Regions from separate parts of the Pseudofrankia inefficax genome, predicted to be linked through region 2. Evidence: riboswitches for the same ligand, from Rfam matches in the RefSeq annotation. Region 2 holds a riboswitch; each other region holds the start of a gene.
What was found. Region 2 has a riboswitch for cyclic di-AMP ahead of FRAEUI1C_RS01025 (transglycosylase family protein). Riboswitches for the same ligand answer to the same signal wherever they lie in the genome.
Positions count from the first base shown of each region.

Region 1: it holds a riboswitch for cyclic di-AMP, as region 2 does, so the genes downstream of both, FRAEUI1C_RS33300 (peptidoglycan-binding protein) here and FRAEUI1C_RS01025 (transglycosylase family protein) in region 2, are expected to answer to the same signal.
Region 3: it holds a riboswitch for cyclic di-AMP, as region 2 does, so the genes downstream of both, FRAEUI1C_RS33925 (C40 family peptidase) here and FRAEUI1C_RS01025 (transglycosylase family protein) in region 2, are expected to answer to the same signal.

Region 1 is NC_014666.1:8,196,479-8,203,485, reverse strand. Features, by position in the region: gene FRAEUI1C_RS40550 (hypothetical protein) at 1-35, opposite strand, end outside; gene FRAEUI1C_RS39935 (hypothetical protein) at 510-1,211, shown strand; gene FRAEUI1C_RS33305 (DEAD/DEAH box helicase) at 1,475-4,051, shown strand; gene FRAEUI1C_RS33300 (peptidoglycan-binding protein) at 4,252-4,932, opposite strand; cyclic di-AMP (ydaO/yuaA leader) riboswitch at 5,011-5,182, opposite strand; gene FRAEUI1C_RS33295 (substrate-binding domain-containing protein) at 5,940-7,007, shown strand, end outside.
Region 2 is NC_014666.1:269,545-276,551, reverse strand. Features, by position in the region: gene FRAEUI1C_RS01040 (DedA family protein) at 1-318, opposite strand, end outside; gene fbaA (class II fructose-bisphosphate aldolase) at 715-1,746, shown strand; cyclic di-AMP (ydaO/yuaA leader) riboswitch at 3,346-3,529, shown strand; gene FRAEUI1C_RS01030 (transglycosylase family protein) at 3,740-4,381, shown strand; cyclic di-AMP (ydaO/yuaA leader) riboswitch at 4,955-5,128, shown strand; gene FRAEUI1C_RS01025 (transglycosylase family protein) at 5,130-5,882, shown strand; gene FRAEUI1C_RS01020 (DUF3151 domain-containing protein) at 5,912-6,343, shown strand; gene FRAEUI1C_RS01015 (adenylosuccinate synthase) at 6,484-7,007, shown strand, end outside.
Region 3 is NC_014666.1:8,354,045-8,361,051, reverse strand. Features, by position in the region: gene FRAEUI1C_RS33930 (PHB depolymerase family esterase) at 1-142, shown strand, start outside; gene FRAEUI1C_RS33925 (C40 family peptidase) at 806-1,798, opposite strand; cyclic di-AMP (ydaO/yuaA leader) riboswitch at 1,878-2,052, opposite strand; gene FRAEUI1C_RS42105 (hypothetical protein) at 2,584-3,654, opposite strand; gene FRAEUI1C_RS40575 (hypothetical protein) at 3,709-4,437, opposite strand; gene FRAEUI1C_RS33910 (hemerythrin domain-containing protein) at 4,755-5,684, shown strand; gene FRAEUI1C_RS33905 (NUDIX hydrolase) at 5,738-6,331, opposite strand; gene FRAEUI1C_RS33900 (TIGR03085 family metal-binding protein) at 6,349-7,007, opposite strand, start outside.

The sequences.
Region 1 (7,007 bases), 890 kb from region 2:
AGCCTGATGTCCGTTCGTCCGTCGATCGCCCGCATGTTTCGCATTGCGCCCCCCCGAGTCACATGAGGTGGCAACAGTAGCGGCAGGTGAGAGCGCAGCGAAGTCAAGCGACTGCTTTGTGTCGTGTCCGTGTCCTGGTAGTGGACTTCTGGTTGAGATCTTGACTGTCCGTTATGAAGCTGAATCCGCGTCCACCGGCGTCGGCGATCTGTTCGCCTCAACCGGCGCGCGCAGCGGGAGAATCCCGGCCGGTCCGGCAGCCCCGCAGCGGCTAGCGCAGCGCCCGCGACGGTCGGCCCGGCGCGGTGATCGCCGTTTTCGCCCTCGGGCGGTCGTGAATCGGGCCTGGCCGCAACCACTCGAGGGCCAAGCCGACGATCATGATCAAGGCGCGGAGCGGGCGGCCCCTTGTCGGGCGCGGCGCTACGCCGACTGAGGCGCGGCGCTACGCCGACTGAGAGGCCGTCGCGGAGAGGAACGCGGAGGCGCTCAGCAGGTCGGACAGCCCGGTGGTCACCGGATCGGTCACGATCGTCGGCGCGGCGCTCGTCGGTTCGGTGACCGGCGGTTCGGTGGTGACCGGCGGCTGTGTCGTCGGAGCCGGTGCCGCGCTTGTCGTGACCGGCGGTGTGGTGCGCGGCGGCGTGATGACGGGCGTCGTCGGCTCGATGACCGGCGGTGTCGTCGTCGGCCCGGCCGGCGGTGACGGGCGCGGCGGCGTGGTGATCACTGGCACGGTCACCGGCGGAAGCGTCCTGGGACCAGCGCTCGACGGGATCGTGACCGGCGGGAGGATCACGCCAACCGGTTCCACCGGCACGACCGGCGCGAAGCCGGGAGCCAGGGGACTCGTCGAGCCGGGCTGCTTCTCCGACTTCGCGTCCGGGCGACCGCCCAAGGCCGGCGGACGAGCGCCGGCTGTGGCTGGCGGCGGGGCGACGCCCGCATCGGCGGTGGGCGTTACCGCTGCGGGAGCGGTGTCGAGCTCCAACAGTGGACCAATGCTCCAGCTCGCCGTGGAGTTCGGCGCGTCCTCGGCGCTGAGCGCCGCGGTCGCTCCCTTACCGTGGCTGGTCATCACCATCACGAACACGATGAGCCCCGTCGGGACGACCACCATTACGGCAGCGACCAGTCGCCGCTCGAACGTCGACACCCGCCGGGCGGTGAGCCAGGCGACCACCGGAACGAGCGCGAAGAGAACGCAATAGATCAGCACCCTGAGCATTCCACGCCCCAAGCCGCCTTTGGCGATGTGATCCGCTTACCATACGGCCGATGCGCCCGATATGACCATCCCAAGACGGACATCCGACGCGCCATCTGGCGAAATATGGTCGCCGTAGGTCACCACGCTGGAACGATTTGGTAACAGCGTGTTGGTTGGTTGGACGTAGTTGTGCTGGTAGCGAGAGGCCCGGTTGTGAGTGGCACTGGGCGGCCGGCCGAATTGTCAGGCACGATCGGAAGCACCATGACGCTTCCTGCCACCACCGACCTCGTTGACGCCCTGCCCCCGGGCGGGCTGCCCGCCGCACGCCTGGATCCGCTTGGCGAGGACGCGATCTACGCGACTTTCGAGGAGTGGGCGCGCGACCGAGGGCTGTCCCTCTATCCGCACCAGCAGGAGGCGCTCATCGAGATCGTCTCCGGGGCGAACGTCATCCTGGCCACCCCGACCGGGTCGGGCAAGAGCATGGTGGCCGCCGGCGCGCACTTCGCCGCGCTCGCGACCGGTCGTCGCACCTACTACACCGCGCCGATCAAGGCACTCGTCTCGGAGAAGTTCTTCTCGCTCATCGAGATATTCGGCGCCGAGAGCGTCGGCATGATCACCGGCGACGCGGGCGTCAACGAGCAGGCACCCATCATCTGCTGCACGGCGGAGATCCTCGCCAACCTGGCGCTGCGCGAGGGTGCCGACGCCGATGTCGGCCAGGTCGTGATGGACGAGTTCCATTTCTATGCCGACCCGGGCCGCGGCTGGGCCTGGCAGGTGCCGCTCATCGAGCTGCCACAGGCCCAGTTCGTCCTGATGTCGGCGACGCTCGGCGACGTCACCCGGTTCGAACGCGACCTGACCCGCCGGACCGGCCATCCGACCGCGGTCGTGCGCTCCGCCGACCGGCCGGTGCCGCTCTATTTCCAGTACGTCATGACGTCGCTGCAGGAGACCATCGAGGAACTGCTCTCCACGCACCAGGCGCCGGTCTACATCGTGCACTTCACCCAGGCCTCGGCGCTGGAACGTGCCCAGGCGCTGACCAGCATCAACGTCGCGACGAAGGCGGAGAAGGACCAGATCGCGACGGCGATCGGCGGCTTCCGCTTCAGCTCCGGGTTCGGTAAGACCCTCTCCCGGCTCGTGCGCCATGGGATCGGCGTGCACCACGCCGGGATGCTGCCGAAATACCGACGGCTCGTCGAGGTCCTCGCCCAGGCGGGGCTGCTGAAAGTCATCTGCGGAACGGACACGCTGGGCGTCGGCATCAACGTGCCGATCCGCACGGTCATGTTCACGTCGCTGTCGAAGTACGACGGGACCAGGAACCGCATCCTCACCGCCAGGGAGTTCCACCAGATCGCCGGGCGGGCCGGTCGGGCCGGGTACGACACCGCCGGTTACGTCGTCGTGCAGGCGCCCGAGCACGTCATCGAGAACGAGAAGGCGCTGGCGAAGGCCGGCGACGACCCGAAGAAGCGGCGCAAGGTCGTCCGCCGGAAGCCGCCCGAGGGCCAGGTCGGCTGGGGGCAGCCGACCTACGACCGGCTCATCGCCGCCGAGCCCGAGCCGCTGACCTCGCATTTCGTCGTCACCCACTCGATGCTGCTGAACGTCATCTCCCGGCCGGGCGACGCGTTCACCGCGATGCGTCATCTGCTCACCGACAACGACGAGGACCTGGCCGCGCGGCGCAGGCACATCCGCCGGGCCATCGCGATCTACCGTGCACTGCTCGCAGCCGGCGTCGTGGAGAAGCTCGAGCAGCCGGACGCCACCGGGCGCACGATCCGGCTCACCGGTGACCTGCAGTTCGACTTCGCGCTGAACCAGCCGCTGTCACCGTTCGCGCTCGGCGCGCTCGACCTGCTCGACCGGGAGGCGCCGGACTATCCGCTCGACGTTCTGTCCGTCATCGAGTCGATCCTGGACAACCCTCGGCAGGTGCTGTCGGCGCAGCAGTTCAAGGCGCGCGGCGAGGCGGTCGCGGCGATGAAGGCCGAAGGCCTGGACTACGACGACCGGATGGAGGCGCTGCAGGAGGTCACCCATCCGAAGCCGCTCGACGAGCTGCTGACCGCCGCACTGGAGATCTACCGGCACGGCGCGCCCTGGGTCGACGACTACGAGCTGGCGCCGAAGTCGGTGGTCCGGGACATGTACGAGCGGGCGATGACGTTCGCCGAGTACATCAGCTTCTACGGCCTGGCCCGCTCGGAAGGGCTTCTGCTGCGCTATCTGGCCGACGCCTATAAGGCGCTGCGCCAGACCGTGCCCGACACGGCCCGGACCGAGGAACTGTCCGATCTGATCGAATGGCTCGGCGAGCTGGTTCGTCAGGTCGACTCCAGCCTGCTCGACGAGTGGGAGCGCCTGCGTAACCCAAGCGCGGCCAACCTGGCCGAGGCCGCCGCGATCGAGCATGGCGACCGGCTCAGCGACAAGCCGCCGGCCGTTACCAGGAACGTCCGGGCTTTCCGGGTGCTCGTGCGGAACGCGCTGTTCCGGCGGGTCGAGCTCGCGGCGCTGCGCCGGTGGGACGAGCTCGGGGACCTCGACGGCGGGGCTGGTTGGAACGGCGACGCCTGGGAGGACGCCCTCGCGCCGTACTTCGACGAGCATGACGAGATCGGGACCGGCGCGGACGCCCGCGGCCCGAAGATGCTCATCGTCGACACGGCGACCCAGCCCGGTACCTGGCTGCTCCGCCAGATCTTCGACGATCCGGCCGGTGACCACGACTGGGGTATCAGCGCCGAGGTCGACCTCGCCGAGTCCGACGAGATCGGCGCCGCCGCTCTCACCGTCACCGCCGTCGACCAGCTCTGACGCCCGACCAGCTCTGACCGCCCGGAAATGGCGAACCGCCCCGGCCCTGACAGGAGGGAGGCCGGAGCGGTTCTGCTCCCATGCGTCGCGGGGACGGCGCGTGGGAGTGCCTGGGTGCCGGCGGGCTGGCCGGGTCGCTCGCCCGCCGGCTGGGGGACCGGCAGCCGTCGCGCGGCTGCCGGAGGTGGGCCTGGCCCGGACTAGCCGAACAGGGCCTGGTGGGTCTGCGGCCCGACGACCCCGTCGGCGGGAAGGCCGTGGCTGCCCTGGTAGGCGCGCACGACGCCGTCGGTCTGCGGGCCGAAGTAGCCGTCGACCGCGATCGTGTACCCAAGGCCCGACAGCTTCGTCTGCAGCTGGCGGACCGCGTCCAGGTAGGAGCTGTGGTTCGCCGCCTGCGACAGGTACCAGGCGTTCGCCGGCACGGCCGGGGCCGCCTTGGCCAGGGACACCGGAGCGGCCGAGACGGTACCGCTGCTCACCGCGTTCGCGGCGGCGTAGCCACGCGACAGGTACGCGCGGTACGCGCCGTTCGAGTAGGTGCTCCAGGCGCCCGGGCCGGAGCCCTTGCAGACCTGGGTCGCGGCCCAGGCGTTGGTCGCCGGGTCATAGAGGTTGCGGCTGCCTACCCAGCTGCTGTGGGCCCACATGTTGATCTGCCAGAGCCCGCGCGAGTCCTCGATGCCGGTGGCGTGGGCGTAGGTGTTGCCACTTGACTCGGCCAGCGCGATCGCGACCCAGGTCGAGAGGGGGACACCGCGGCAGCTGTCGAGACCGGCGCTGTGCGCGTAGGCGGCGATCTGCGCGTCGGAGATGACGCTGCTGGCGGCGCTGGCAGGAGCGACGCCGGTGAAGATTGCGGCGCCCGCGGTGGCGCTCATGACACCAGCGGCGACAATCGACGAACGGCGGCGGCGGGCATTACTCTTCTTGCGGTGACGGCCCTGGAGCATTCTGGAGGAATCTTTCCCGCACGCCTGTGAGGTTAGCTGTCGGGTTCGGGCCGGGAAGCCCGGCCAGCCTTTCTTCCGAGGACGCTCGGGAAATGGCTGGCTTAACCCCAAGGGCGCGCGCTGCGCGCGGGCCCGGAGGAACATGGTTCCCCCACTTCTGCCCTGGCGATCTCTAGGAGGGGGCACCGGACCGGGGGCAGAACTCGGCGTCCGAAACGGTGCTTTGTTGCGACCGGGGAAACCGTAACTAACTACTCGACGTAGCCACAAGCCGCTGACCAGGGCGGCTGTCCGGCAGATCTGTCACTCTCCGTGCAATGCACTGAGGTCAGGTGTCTGCTAAAGGTGATCTGTGACGAGGGTCACGGTGTTCTGCGCGAAAATGTGGGAACACGGGTTGGTTGTTCCGCGAAAGACTGTCGCGCAATGGCTCCGAGAGGCCGCCTTGGGGATATTCGGATGTCCGCTGCGCGGCAGACCCGCTGCGATACGTGAACCCCGCGCTCGTTACGCTCGGATGTCTCAACCGTCGCCGGGGGCCGTTTGCGTCCCGTGGTGGGCGTGGTGGCCGCCACTTTGCGTCGTCATCGCCGTGGTGCGCGCTGGGCCGCCCGCTCGGCAGCGCTCTTTGTCGCGAATTCCGGCGCGTCGGCCGGCGCCGCCGATAAACGGCGATTGATTTCTTGGACGCCGCGGCGACGCGGTGGGCCGCTCGGTGGTGCCGCCCGGCCTCGGCTGGCTCGGTCGAGGCCGGGTCGGATGCGCTGCGGCTTCGCTGGGACGCGAACCGTTAACAGCGAATGAACTGTCCGTGATGCGACAGTCGCGAAGGTAGTTGGCGAAGGTACCTTTTGGGCCAATCGTTCGACTTTCGCGTCGGAGCCGACGCGGGAGGTGCTCGATCGCGCGGGTGGGAGCGTCGTCAGGTGCTCGGCATGATCAGGAACCACCTGGACACGTTCATCTCCGGGTTGGGGCTGCTGGCGACCCTGGCCGGCTGGCTGGTCGACCGGTTCCTCGGTGACCGCCGGGTCGTGACCTACCGGGTGCACCTCAACAGCAAGATCGGTGTGACTCCCCGGTCGGTCGCGAGCAACTTCGACTTCGAGATCCGCCACCGCGGTCAGCCCGTGCCCGACGGCAGCCTCGTCCTGTTGAGGCTGAAGAACGCGGGTCGGCTCGACGTCAGCCGGGAGGACGTCAGCACCGAGTCTCCGATCACCTTCACCTTCCCCGGCCGGACGGTCCAGGCTGTCCAGGTCGTCGAGCCGAGCCCGGCCTCGCTGGATCGGGTGATCCAGCCGGAGTTCGACGGCGAGACGGTCCGCATCCCGCAGTTCGAGCTGAACCGCGGCAATCGCTTCAAGCTCCTGGTGCTGCTGTCCGGCGACCGGACGGAAGTGGGCGCCGGCGGCTACATCCGCGGCGGCCGGGTGGAACGAGACAGCGACCGGCGGCGCAACCGCGGACTCGTCTTCGGCGGGCTCTCCCTGCTGCTAGCCGGCCTGCTCATTGGTCTGCTGATCGTCAACCACACGGGCGGGACGCCGAGCGCGATCCGCTGCGTCCGCGGCGAGCTTCGGATCGAGGGCTCCACGGCGTTCGCTCCGGTGGTGAAGAGCATCGCCGACGACTACCACCACAGCTGTGGGAACGCGACCCTCACCGTTGTCGCCGACGGCAGCATCACCGGCCTGCGGTCCGTCGAGGGCGCTGGCCGGGCGAACGCCGGCGATGCGGTCACCCGGCTCGCGATGTCCGACGGCGCCGCGTCCGGGGAGTTCGGCTCCCTGGTGGCGCGGCCGGTCGCGGTCGTCGTCTTCTCGCTCGTGGTGAACCAGTCGACCGGGGTCCACGATCTGACTGTCGCCCAGGTGCGCGATATCTACGCCGGCCGCGTGACGAACTGGAAGCAGATCGGCGGGGCGGACCTCGCGATCCGGATCGTCTCCCGGGGATCCGAGTCGGGGACCCGCGGAGCGTTCGAACGCCGGGTGCTCGGC
Region 2 (7,007 bases):
CAGCGTGACCGGGCCGAACCGGTCGTAGAAGGTCTCGGTGCGATCGAGCACCTTCCGGTGCCGACGCTCCAGCCAGGGACGCCCAAGCCGGCGCCCGGTGACGTAGCCGAGGCAGACCCCGGCGACGGCCATCACGGTCACCCCGGCGGCGAGAACCGGCAGCGAGATCCGGTGTGCCGGATTTGCCGCCATCAGGCCGGTAGCGAACAGCATGGCGTCGCCCGGCAGCCAGAACCCGATCGGCACGCCGCTCTCGAGGAACACGATCGCGAAGACGGTCAGATACAGGGTGAGGCCGGATAGATGGTCGACATCCATAGCTTCAGTGTGGCTGGTTGGCCGAGCGGGCGCGGAGCGCCCGCTCGGCCAACCAGCCTGTCGGACGCTCCGCGCCCTCCCAACCTCTGACATAACGGACGCAGAAAACCGCAGGCGACGCCAAGCCGCGGCCGGGGCCTTGGTTACGTCGCGCTCGGCACGCGGTCTGGCCTGAGGGCGGCCGACAGGTTAGGCGATGTGGGCGGCAAGAGGCTCCCCCGGGCAGCCCGCACGTCATACCCTTCGCGCAACACCTGCCCGCGATGCGCGCGGCCTCGCCCCGGTCCACGCCGTCCTCGCCTGCCTGTCGCGGCCAGGTGGGCGGACGGCGCGTCCTCGGCGTGCCTGCCGCACTCGTCCCCTCGGTGGCCCGACGCCTTTTGACAGGAGCTTTCGATGCCCATCGCCACACCAGACGTCTACGCCGAGATGCTCGACCGGGCGAAGGCGGGCGCTTTCGCCTACCCCGCCATCAACGTCACGTCGTCCCAGACCCTCAACGCGGCACTGCGTGGCTTCGCGGACGCAGGCAGCGACGGCATCGTCCAGGTGTCCACGGGCGGAGCCGAGTACCTGTCCGGCCCGACGGTGAAGAACATGGTGCTGGGCGCCGAGGCGCTGGCCGAGTTCGCCCACCACGTGGCGAAGGCCTACCCGGTACAGATCGCCCTGCACACGGACCACTGCCCGGCGGACAAGCTCGACACCTACATGCGGCCGCTGGTCGCCATCTCCAGGGAGCGGGTCAAGGCGGGGCGTAACCCGCTGTTCCAGTCGCACATGTGGGACGGCTCGGCCGTGCCGCTGGAGGAGAACCTCAAGCTCGCCGAGGAGCTGCTCGCCGACTGCAAGGCCGCGAACATCGTCCTGGAGCTCGAGATCGGCGTCGTCGGCGGCGAGGAGGACGGCGTCGTCGGCGCGATCGACGAGAAGCTCTACACGACTCCCGAGGACATGTGGCGCACCGCCGAGGTGCTCGGCACCGGTGAGAAGGGCCGCTACATGATGGCCGCCACCTTCGGCAACGTGCACGGCGTCTACAAGCCGGGCAACGTCAAGCTGCGCCCGACGATCCTGCGCGACGGCCAGCAGTACGTCGCCGGCAAGCTCGGCCTCGCCGGCGACGCGAAGCCGTTCGACCTGGTCTTCCACGGCGGTTCCGGCTCGGACCTGTCAGAGATCCGCGAGGCGCTCGATTACGGCGTGGTCAAGATGAACGTGGACACCGACGCCCAGTACGCCTTCACTCGGCCGGTAGCGGACCACATGCTGAAGAACTACGACGGCGTGCTGAAGGTCGACGGCGAGGTCGGCATCAAGAAGACCTACGACCCGCGCACCTGGGGCAAGTCGGCCGAGGCCAACATGGCCAAGCGCGTGGTCCAGGCGTGCGAGGACCTCCGCTCCGCCGGCACCGCGATCGGCTAGCCCCCGCACCAGGTCGGCTGGGGGCGCCCGCCCGAGCCGCACGTTCTCCTTCATCGGGGCCGCCCTTCGAAGGGGCGGCCCCGATGTGTGTTCAAGGACACTTCGCCGCGGTTACCCATCCTGAGACTCCGGCCCGAAGATCCACCGTCCCCGACCCGGACCGCCGCGCCCGCCTGTGGGCGCTAGATTGCCCACCCGACGGGGCTCTTCGATCGGTCCCGACCATGATCGCCAGCCGAGCGGAGAGAAAAGACACAAGTCGCGCACGGACGCCGATTTCGCCACCTAGATCGCGATCATGACCCGGCAGCCGCGACTGACCGCCAGCGATCGCCAGCTGCGCAGGGAAACCGGACGTGACGCGATGATCAACGGGGGTACCGGCGTCCCGCCGGCCCGGTGGCCGGCCAGAGATCGCTACTTTGGCCCTCGCGTGGTCGTGATCAGGCGTTTTCTCCGACCATCCCAGGGCTCAAACGGCGATCACTTACACCAAGATGACGGTGGGCCCGACAGGAAGATCCACAGCAGGGCCCGACAGGCCTGGCCCAATCGGCGCGCTCACGCCGGTTCGGCTAGAGACGCCGTCCAAGCCGCAAGGTTCGCTCCGGCGGGGCCACCTTCGAATAGCGGCCCCGATGTGTGCTCAAGGACACTTTCGCCGCCGACGCCCGTCCCGCACCCCGGCTCGACAGATCCCCCGCACCGGACACGGACCATCGCGCCCGCCCTAGGCTCCGCGTCCGCCCCAGATCACCCCGCGCCCGTCCGGATCACGCACCCGTCCTAGATCACCATGCCAGGGCCGGATCGCCGTGCCGGCCCGGATCACCGCCTTCGCTTTGGACCACCACCCCCCGCCCGGATCGCTGGGGCCTGGCCCGGACCCACTGCGCCGGGGGGGGATCACTCACACCCGGCCGGGACCCACTGTGCGGGGTCCGGATCACTCGCGTCCCGGCTGGACCACTGAGCGCCCCGTCGGCGGACCACGAACGAGCCACGGGCTCGCCCGCCGAAGATCGACACGCCGAACGTATTGCGAGCAATCCGCAATCACACAACTACCTGGTGTACATACCGGGATGGCCGGAACAGATGTGCCCAGGATCGCAATCCGGGTGTCGGCGCGTCGAACGGACGTCTCGGGCGGCAGAATCGTAGGTTTGTTTTCCGGCGCGACGGGCGGACCACACAGTCGTGCGTGTGCGCCACGTTCCCGCTTCATCCGGGCCGTTGCGGGACGAATTCGGCAGCTCTCCGATAGTCGACTCCGGGCGCCGACACACCGGTTGGCGACCCCGATAGAAACAGATGAGCGCGCGTACGCGCGCGTTAACACCGGCCGGGATCGACCTCAAGCACCGACACGCGGGTGTGTCCTTTTTCACGCACCCTATTCAATGCTTGTCGCCACGCCGAGGAATGTGGTTATGGTCTTCGCCGTGCCAGACGACAGGTCAGGCACCCATCGGGCGGCACGCCGAATCCTGCCCCCGCCCCGATGTGTTTTGAACCCAGTGGCAGGAACGGGGGAACCGACTCCGGACGCCGTACCCAGAGATCCTGGAAGAATCGGGCATCCGCCCGCGCGGCCACATGAGTGCCGCGCCTGGGCCTAACCCACCAGGGCGTCCTAGGGGTGAAGCCGACTGACTTCCGCGGTCGTCGCGGGCGCGTTCCATGCGCTTTCGAGGACACAAAAGGACACGTCATTCGGCCGGGCAATTCTCTTCCCAGCCCGAACCCGACAGCTCACCTCGCAGGCGTGGGGAAAGGGCTACCACCCATGTCCGAAGCACGTAACCCTGGCCGACATCCCATGTCCGGCGGGCACTGTGCCCCGCCGACGGCCTGCCGCGCACACGCCGGCAACGCAAGCGTGCGAGACACCAGCACCAGGCACCACCGGCCGGCGACCGCTCGGATCGCCGACACCCCGGACCGGCCGCACCGCTCGGCCACGCCGGTCCGGAAGGAACCCCGACGGGCATTGACCCACCCAACCCGCCGGATACGACAGGGCATCGCCGCAGTGCCCGTAATCGTGGCGGCGGTAGGCGGCGCAATCGCCGTGGCGACTCCTGCCAGTGCTTCTTCAACGTGGGCGCAGCTGCGCCAGTGCGAGTCCGGCGGAAACTATTCCGCCAATACCGGCAACGGTTATTACGGCGCATACCAGTTCTCGCAGGGGACCTGGGCGAGCCTGGGATATTCAGGACTGCCGAGTGACGCGCCACAGGCGGTTCAGGACGAGGCCGCACTGCGGTTGGCGCAGCGTTCTGGATTCGGCCAATGGCCGCTCTGCGGCCGCGGCATGGGCGCCGACCAGCTCGCGCCGGGGGCCAGCGCGTCCGCCGTGCCCCAGGCTTCCCGGTCGGCCAACAGAACCTCCCTGGCGGCGCCGGCGGTCAACACGACGGCACAGCTGCCGTTCACGACGGCCCTGGTCGGGCAGTACCGCGCCGACGTCGCCCACTGGCAGGAGCGGATGACCGCGATCGGCTACCCGCTCGCCGTCGACGGCAGCTATGGCCCGGTGTCGGCCGCCGCGGCCCGTCAGTTGCAAGCCGCGAAGGGCCTGGTCGTCGACGGCGTCGTCGGCCCGCAGACCTGGGCCGCGACCTTCGCCTAGCCCGGCACCCCCACGCCCGCCTCACCCCGACCGACGGACCCCGACCGGCTGACCCGGATCACCGGCCGTGAGCCGCGCCCGCGGGCCCGCCGAACGAGGTCCCGCTCGGACCGGCACGGCGCCGGTGCCACCGGTCGGGACGCCCGGTAACGCGGAGCCCCTCGCCGACCGAACCCCCCAAACGGTCGTGGGCTCTTCGCTTGGCCGGTAACCGGCCCATCCCCACCCAGTCGGCGGCCAGCCGGACGTGGGACGGCCACAGCCCTGTTCCCGCTCCGGCCGGCACCGCCGTGCCAGCCGCGGACCGGGGCCGCCCGTCTTCAGAGGCGGCCCCGGTCCGCGGACCCTCGCCCAAGCGGACCTGGCCTAGTCGGCCCCCAGCCGGGCCTGGCCCAAGCACCTGCGACCCGACCAACCCGTGCGGCAGATGACCCGCTCGGCCCTCGATGTCAAGAGGAGCCCGGTTTGCGGCCCTGACGCCCCACTCGCTACAGTCCGGAACTACTCGTCTCTCCTGGGCGAGTCGTGCGGGCGGACGCCGAATCCTGCCCCACCCGCATGTACACCGTCCCTGATCCAAGGGCGCTGATCCGTTCGGCAGGAGCGGGGGACCCACTTTCGGACCCGGCAACAGCCGAGTCCTTGGGGTGTAGCCGGCAATCCGGGCTCGCGAGAGCACGGCGCGCCGGCCGGGCAGTCCCAGCCCGAACCCGACAGCTCACCCCGCAGGCGCAGGGAAGGATCGGACATGCCGTCTGAGCAGACGGGCCAACTCCGGCCCGCCGAGCGCAGAACCGGGGGCCGTCACCGCGCCCAGCCGCAGGGCCCGTCCACGACCGTCCGGGTGCTGCGCACCACCGGCGCGGTCACCGCGCTCGTCGGCAGCGGCCTCGCGGTCACCGCGATGCCCGCCGGAGCCGCGACCCCGGACGACTTCGCCCGCCTGCGCCAGTGCGAGTCCGGCGGCAACTACTCGATCAACACCGGCAACGGCTTCTACGGCGCGTACCAGTTCGACGTACGGACCTGGCAGGGCCTCGGCTACTCGGGCCGGCCGGACCAGGCAGCCCCCGCCGTGCAGGACGAGGCGGCCTACCGCCTCTACAACTCGCGCGGCTGGTCGCCATGGCCCGCCTGCTCGCGCAAGCTCGGCCTGTCCAGCAACGGCCCGATCGGGGTCTCGTCGTCGGCCTCCGGCGGCTCACTGCAGCAGGCGCTGCAGCCGGCCGAGCCGGCCATGACACTCGACAAGGCCAAGGCGGAGGTCCAGTCCTCGGGCTTCCACGGCACGATCTCCGCGGCCGACGCGAACAAGGTCCGCGCCGACGCCTACGTCTGGCAGAACCAGATGCACGACCAGGGCTTCGCCCTCGCGGTCGACGGCAAGTTCGGCGCCCAGTCCCAGGGTGTCGCCGCGCTGTACTCGTACCTCACCAAGGTGAGCGACGGCCAGCCCGGCGTGGTCGGCGAGAACCTCTGGAACGCGACCGTCACGGGCTAGCCGAGCCCCGGGTCCACTACGGTTGGCCCATGACCTCTCCCTCCGGCCGGCCGGACCTGCTTGGTGGGCCACCGGCGACGCTGCTGCCGACCGAGCCCGGTGCCACCGCGCTGGCCGCCGGCAAGGCAGCCGTCGACGTCGCGGCCGAGTTCCCCGCGTCCAGCGCAGCCTGGGCGGCCCTCGCCGAAGGCGCGCTCGACGGCGGCCGCGCGGTCGAGGCCTACGCCTACGCCCGCACCGGCTACCACCGCGGGCTGGACGTGCTGCGCCGGTCCGGTTGGCGCGGGCACGGGCCGGTCCCCTGGTCGCACGAGCCGAACCGCGGCTTCCTGCGCGCGCTGGCCGCGCTCGGCCGGGCCGCCGACGCCATCGGCGAGACCGAGGAGGTCACGCGGATCCGCGCCTTCCTGGTCGACTGCGACCCGAGCGCACCGGACCAGCTCGGCCCGCTCGCACCCTGACACCGGCCTCGCGCGGCCCGTTCGGGCGGCCGGTTCCGCTGTCCCAGGTGCGTCTGGGACAGCGGTCCGAGCGTCGGCGCACGTCGCGGCGATCAGAAGCGTGAGCTCGACCAGCTCGATTCTTAGTAGAGTCTCGCCACGTGCCTGCGCTTGTCCTGATCGGAGCCCAGTGGGGCGACGAGGGTAAGGGAAAGGCGACCGACCTGCTGGGCGGCGCCGTCGACTACGTCGTGCGCTACCAGGGTGGCAACAATGCGGGTCACACCGTAGTCATCGGCGCCGAGAAGTACGCCCTCCACCTCATCCCCAGCGGAATCCTGCGCCCTGACTGCGTCCCCGTGATCGGGAACGGTGTTGTGATCGACCCTGGAGTGCTGCTGGCCGAGATGGCCGGGCTGCGCGCGCGGGGCATCGACACCTCCCGGTTGCTGATCAGCGCCAGTGCGCACCTGATCATGCCCCACCATCGGGCGCTCGACCGGGTCACTGAGCGTTATCTCGGCAAGGCCCGGATCGGCACGACGGGCCGCGGCATCGGCCCGGCCTACGGCGACAAGGTCGCCCGTACCGGCATCCGGGTGCAGGACCTGCTCGACCCGGGCATCCTGCGCCAGAAGCTGGAGCTGGCGCTGCGCGAGAAGAACCAGGTGCTCGCCAAGGTCTA
Region 3 (7,007 bases), 730 kb from region 2:
GATCGGCGTCGTTGGCCAGTTCGACCCCGACCCGGGCCCGAACTGCGACACCGAGGTCCCGACCGACCGGGAACGCGTCGCCACCCTGGACAAGAACGCGGCGGCCCGGCTGTGGACCTTCTCCTCCAACAAGAAGACCTGAAACCGAGCTAGCGCCGCCCTCAAGGCGACGGGACGGCAGGTCTGGGGTCGGCTGGCGCCGCCCTCGCCGGGTGGGGGGAAGACCCGGCAAGAGCGGCGCCGCCTGGCCGGCCCGGATCCGGGGGGGACCGGTCGGGCCGCCGCCGGGCCGAGGGGGATCGGCCGGCGGTTCGTCCGGAGGCGTCAGTTCGAGGGCGGGAGGGGGAAGCCCTAGGCGGCGCCGACGGACGAGCGTGGGGGCGCGACCAGGGGCCGCGCCGGTTGGAGGTGTGCGGGAACCGGCCACGATGGCACCGGCGAGCCGGTGGTCACGCGGCCAGCACGGAGGATCGCGGCGTCGCCGAGGTCGGACGGGGCGCCAGGACAGGGCCCATGACCGATCCGGCCCGCGACAGCGGGAGATCCGTCAGGGAGCGCTTCGCGCGGAGTCAGGCCGCGTCGCGCTGGTCCGAGGGTGAGTTCGCCGGGACGGGCTCGGTGAAGGACCGCCAGCCGCCCGCCGGGGCGGCCGCGCGGATTTCCGCTTGGCCGGCCACCACGACGGGTGTTTCGTCAGCCGGTTCGCCAAGCCCGATCGGCCGTCGCCGATCGGGCCGGGCTACCTCGCCGGTTTCCGCGCCGCCGGTCCGAGGGACCGGCCGGCCGCCCGGAGGCGGCCAGGTCCTTACAGGACGCGCCCGACGTAGTAGGTCGTGCTGTAGATGGACTCGAGCTTGACCACGTCGCCGCTGTGCGGCGCGGCCCACATCTGCCCGTCGCCGGCGTAGATGCCGACGTGGTAGATGCTGCCCGGCGAGCCGAAGAAGATCAGGTCACCGACCTGCTTGTGCGCCGAGTCGACGTGGAGGGTCGCCTCGTACTGGGCTTCCGCCGTCCGGGGCAGGTTGCGGCCCAGCTGCTTGTAGACGTACTGGACGAGGCTGGAGCAGTCGAACGAGTCCGGTCCGTTGGCCCCGTAGACGTAGGGCTTGCCGGCCTGCAGCGAGGCCAGGTAGACGGCCTTCGAACCGAGGTCGCCGTTCGTCGGGGCGTTGATCGTGATGCCCCGGGAGGCCGACACGGCCGGCTTGGCCAGGACGTTCAGCGTGCCCACGTTGTCCGAGACCGCGGACTGCAGCGCGTCGGTGCCGTCGAATACCGCGGTGATCTGGGTGGTGGTGAGCACCCGCGCGGTGTACGACGTGTATCCGCTGCCGTTCGTCGTCAGGTGCAGGAAGGTGGCGAACCCGGTCGGCAGCTTCACCTGGACCTTGACCAGCTGGTTGGCCAGCGGCTGGTTGGTGTCCTTGTTGGTCAGCTGGAAGCCGACCTCGACCGCCTGGTCGGCGTAGACGTTCACATTCGGGTTCGTGATGTGCAGGTCGACGTCGGCCTTCGAGGCGAGCGCCGGGGCGGCCAGGTCGGACGCCGTGCCGCTGTCCGCGGACGCGAGGGTCGAGGCGAGGCTCACCGGGTGGACCATGGTGCTGCCGCTGCTCCCCCCGGCGCCGAGGGCGCTCGCGAGGTTCAGACCGGTCGTGGTGGTGCCGTCACCGGTGAAGGCGTCGTTTGTGTGGTCCGCGGCTGGGGAACAGCCGGCAAGAGCGATACCGGATACGGCGATGGCGCCGGTCGTGGCCGCGGCGACCGCGGTCCGGCCTTTCGCCTTGGCGACCACGGAAAGGCCGCGGTGACGGCCCCGGCTGGTACTGAGCCGGGCGTCGGTATCCCAAACGGAGGGCGCAGACAAGTCTCGCTGGTCCTTCCCGTACGCCTACGAGGTGAGCTGTCGGGTTCGGGCTGGGCTGCCCGGCCCCCGCGCGACTGGCGCGCGAGGGGCTTCACCCCAAGGCCAGCGCTTTCGCGCCGGCCGGTCTTGCACGGGTGGTTCCCCCGCTCCTGCCCGTGGTGACGACTCGGAGGGGACACCGGGACCGCGGGCAGGATTCGGCGTTCGGTCCGGTGGTTGGGCTGACGTCGTGGAGAAGACTAGTCCACGTGGATGATGACGGTAAACGCAGGTACCGCCGAAACGTCTGGTCTTTCACGAAACGTCGGTTCACAGACGGTGTGTCGCTCTGTCACGGCCCCGGTCGCGGACGGCTATCGGTGGTGCCGTCTGTCTGGGGTGGCGGGGGTTGCGACCGCCCCGGTCGGTACTACCGGTAATCTTGACACTACGCGAAGATGTCATGATCGCCCCGGAAGACCACGGAGCGAACACTTTCCGTGGCGGGCCCCGGGGGTGTGGTAACGGGCACACCCCCTATGCCGAGTGGGCCTATCGGGCTAGACGCGCATCACCCTAAATGTGGTTGCCGTACAAGGTAATAGGACTCAAAGGTAAGGACCAAGGTCCCAAATCGCTACGGGGAGCCGGGCTCGGTCGCCCGTGGCAACCGAGCCGGTGACCGAGAGTCGACTGCCCGAGTGCGGGCCCCGTCGCGGCCGCTTCCCCTGCCGTTAGGGCAGTTCGCCCGGCTGCTGGCGCGGGGCGCGCCGAGTGATGAAGCCGGCCCGGTCGAGCACCTGCAGCTCGATCGCCAGCTCCAGCACCTCGCGCGGGACGGTCCGGTGCATCGCCTGCATCGCCTCGACCGCGGCCCTGGCTCGCTCGGCGAGCTCGTCGAGCGCGTGCTGGCGCTGGCGCATCCGGGCGCGTTCCTCCTGAATGGTGCGCACCGTCTCCTCTTGCCAGCGCCGGGTGAGCACCAGGTGCTCGCTCGCGTCGGCGGCCTGCCGCTTGGCCTCCTCCAGCCGGTCCAGCAGCTGGTCGAGCTGTTCGAGGCGGCCGGCGAGCTCCAGCATGTCGCCGCGGCCGATCCCGGGGAACCGCTGGTCCTCCCATCCGCCTGGCGGGGTCTGCTGGTCCAGCTGGTCCTGCGGCCCCGTGGAGGACTGCAGCACCGCCGGGATGTACGGGCCAGGCGGGGAGGGCGGCTCGGTCCCAGGGGGCGGCGTCGCCGGGGCTGAAGCGAGCGGCTGTGGTCTGGTCGGAACCAGGGCGCCGAAGTAGTCCGCGAAGGACGGCGGCGTCGGGTCGGCGGCCGCCGGTGGGCCGCCGGTGTCGTACCCGGCGGGGGCTGCCGTGCCTTCGGGCTCCAAGCCGTCCGGCCCCGCGTACGCGGCCCTGGAACCGAGGCCGTGCTCGACCGCGAAGCCATCCCCGACCGTGAACCCGCGCTCGACCGCGAACGCGGGTCCGGCGGCGAGCCCTGGTCCGACCGCGAACCCCGCCCCGTCAGACGCCGCGAGCCCGACCCCATCCTGGGCCGCGAACCCGGCCCCATCGTGGACCGCGAACCCGGCGGGCGGCACGGCTTCGCCGGCGCCGAGGCCGTTTCCGGTCGTCGCGTGGCGAGGCCCGGCCGACGGGTCCACGCCACCTGGAGCCAGGCCGTCGGCGGGGAGGACGTCCGGGCCGGAGCCGGACGGCCCGTCGACGGTGCCGTCGGGCACGGTGACGTGAATGTAGGCGCTGTCGATCGCCCGTTCCGGTCCAGTGAGGCTGTGCGGGCCGGTCACATCCGACACGGTTCGTAACGGTAGCCCAGACCGCGAGGAAGCGCGGCAAGATACCCCGTCTCGCTAGTCCGTAGACGTATCCACGACGGAAAGCGATGGCCTCATCACTGGTTGGGGCTCGCTCAGCGTCGGTGCGGCGACGGGTCCGTGGCCCGCGGTTCGGCGGGTGACGGCTTGGCGGCCCGGGGGGTTCGGCGCCGGTGCGCCGGTGGTCAGCCGGGTGCGCGGCGGTGCGCCGGTGGGCAGCGGTGGCCTGGGTGCCGGCGGTGGCTGCTCGGGAGCCGGTGGCGCCCAGCGCAGGTCCCGGCTCCAGCCGCCGTCGATGACCGAGCCGCACGCGTCGACGATCGCCCAGTCGACGACCTGGTCGACGTCGACGACGACCGCCCGGCCCATCCGGATGTGGGCGAGCGACGGGTGGACCGCGTCGTTGAGGCAGCGGCCCTCCAGCCGGGCCCTGGTCCGCCAGGACCGGGCGAGCACCCAGGGCGCCTCCGACCCACCCGGGATCGCCAGCCGGTGCCGGACGATGACGTGCCCGAGCGGCGGCAGTTCCCCCTGGAGGAACCGCAGACGCAGTTGCCCCAGTTGCCCACGGGCGCGCACCACCGCGGCCGCGGTCGTGCTGTCGGGGTCGGCGGATCGGGCGCCGGGCGCGTCCCCGGTGCTGGCCGGCGCGTCGGCGGACCGGCTGGTCGGCCGCACCATGACGGTCGCGCCGTCCGGCAGCGCGAACCGATCGGATCGGCTCCTGGAGGCCGGCGGGGACCCCGGGGCAGCGGTGCCAACCATGTCGTAAGGGTAGTCGATATCTTCCGCAGCGTAGAAAATGGGCTGCCGCTCTGACGCCCATGGCGCTCGCTGAACACCACCTACAACGGGACGTGGATCGGCTAGCGGCGGTAACCGAGAAGGTGCCGCTGATGGTTACTTTCCGTCTCATCGCGTCGACGTGGCCCGGGCGGCCATACCGACGCCGTGAGCGGGCAGGAATCCCGTGTTCGGTGGTTGGTCGGTTCGCGGCCGACCGAGCCAGGGCGTGCCCGTCCAGGCTGTCATGGCCGCGCTCCCGCCCCAGGTGGAGCGGGCGCCGCGCCCAGGAGGTGCACATGCGCTACAGGACGCTGACGAAGCCGGCGACGGCCACGAAGCGGCTGACGAGCAGGCTGGCGAAGCGGGCGAACCGTCGGTCTCAGGCCACCCCGCCGCGGCTGGATCCGGCCGCGGCCGGCGGGATCGGCAGTGGGGCCTGGGCGGACGACGGCGCCGCGGCGCCGGGGCCGCGGGCCGCGGGCCGGCCGCTGGCTCAGGGCGGACTGGCCAGCATGGTCGGCCCGGTCCACCGGGACGCGACCCGGCTCGCCGCCTGGGTCGCCGACGGGGCGCCGAGCGACGCAGATCCTCGCCAGATTCACCATGCCGGCGACGCGGCCGTCGCGGCGATGTGCCAGCACCTCGCGACCATGGACCGGCTGGTCTATCCCGACGTGGCTCAGGTGCTGCCGCATACCGAGGGCACGATCGCCCGGCTGCGCGCGGACGCGCACGAGATGGTGCTGACGATGCGCGGCCTCCAGCAGGTCGCGCAGGGCGACACGCACGGCCGGGGGGCGGCGACCGCCGAGCTCCGCCGCGGCTTCCTGGCCGCGATCGCCGACCACGGCGTGATCGAAGAGGAACTGCTGCGCGAGTACGACGAGGCGGCGCCCGCCTGGCGCCGGGACCGGCTGGTCGCCGAGTACGAGCGGCTGCTGCCGCGCGCGCCCAGCCGCCCGCACCCGTACCTGTTCGCCCGCGGGCCGTTCGCCAGCACGCTGAGATTCGGCGTGCTGGGCCGGTTCGACGTCCTGCTGGACACCATGGACGCCCGCGAGCTGCCCTGGGCGCCGGTGCGGGAGCCGGGCCGGGTCGGCCCGTGGGGAGCCTGGCTGCTGGGCCAGCCGCCGCGCACGGGCGGCCTTCCCAGCAAGGGCAAGGCCGAGGCCGACTCCGTCGCGGCGCCGGCGGGCCGAGAGCGGGAGGGCAAGCGGCCCGGCTGAGCGCGCTCGGGCCGTCTGGAGGCGGGCGCCACCGGCGGACCACAGCCGGCCGCTCAGCTCAGGTCCACGGGCCCTTCGTCGGTGCCATGCGCGAGCCAGCCGCTGACCAGGGACGCGAGCCGGCGGGGGTAGACGGTCTCGGCCGTGGCGCGCACCTCGTCGACGGTCCACCAGCGCCAGTCGAGGGTCGATTTGCGCTCCAGGTCGGTCCACGCCGCGGCGTCGACGTCGACCCGCTCGGGCAGCCGCACCACGAAGAAGGACTCCTGCTGGACGTAGTGCCGGCCGGCGAACTGGAAGCGGGAGACCCGGGTGGCGGCGACGGGGCCGACGTCGGTGAGCCGGATGCCGACCTCTTCGGAGATCTCCCGGATCGCGCCCTGCTGGGGGCTCTCGCCTGGGTCGAGACCGCCGCCGGGCACGTGCCACCAGGTCGGCGAGTCGGCCAGGAACGGGTCGTGCGCCCGGATCAGCAGGAACGCGTCGGACGGGTCGAGCAGCACCACCCGGCCGGCCACCCGCGCGGTCGCGTCCGCCGGTCCGTTCGGATCCTCGGCCGGGGGAGAAGCCGTGGCCAGGTCGAGCGCCGCGGGGGCGGCCGGCGGCGGTTCCGGCGTCGTCGGCAGGTCCTCGCGCGGCGCGTCCACGGCACCCAGCCTGCCAGCTACAGGCCGAGCGGCGTCTTCTCCAGGGTCGCGATGAGGCCTGGGTCACCCGTGACCTCGATCTGGGCGGCGGCCCGCCGGCCGAACCCGTAGAGCAGCAGCTCCGCGGCCGGGCCCCGCAGCGTCACGGCCGGCTCGCCCTTGCGGGCGACGACGCGGCTCGGGCCGGAGGACACAGAAGACGCGGTGCCGTCGGTCCGCTCGAGGCTGTCGGTCCGCTCGAGAACCAGGCCGAAGGGCACCCTGCGGTAGGACAGGCGCGCCATTCGGCGGACCGACGCCCACAGCTTCTCGCGCAGCTCGGGGCTGAGCTCCCGGGCCGGCACCGCGCCGGGAGCACCGCCGCGGCGGACGTCCTCCCCGTGCACGAAGAACTCGACCAGGTTCGTGGCGTCGTCGAACGCGCGGATCCGGGACGGCTGCCAGGCCGGCGGCCCGGACCGGAAGACCGTCAGCAGCTCGGGGAACGGCCGGGCCGTCCGGGTCGCCTTCTCGGCGCGCTCCGTGATCCCGTGCAGCCTCGGAATGATCAGTCCCGGGCTGGCCTTGGGTACCCGCTCCCGGGTTACCAGGTGTGCCACGAGGTCGTAGGTGTCCCATCCCTCGCACAGCGTCGGGTGATCCGGCCCGGCGGCTTCGATGACGTCCGCGAGCAGTG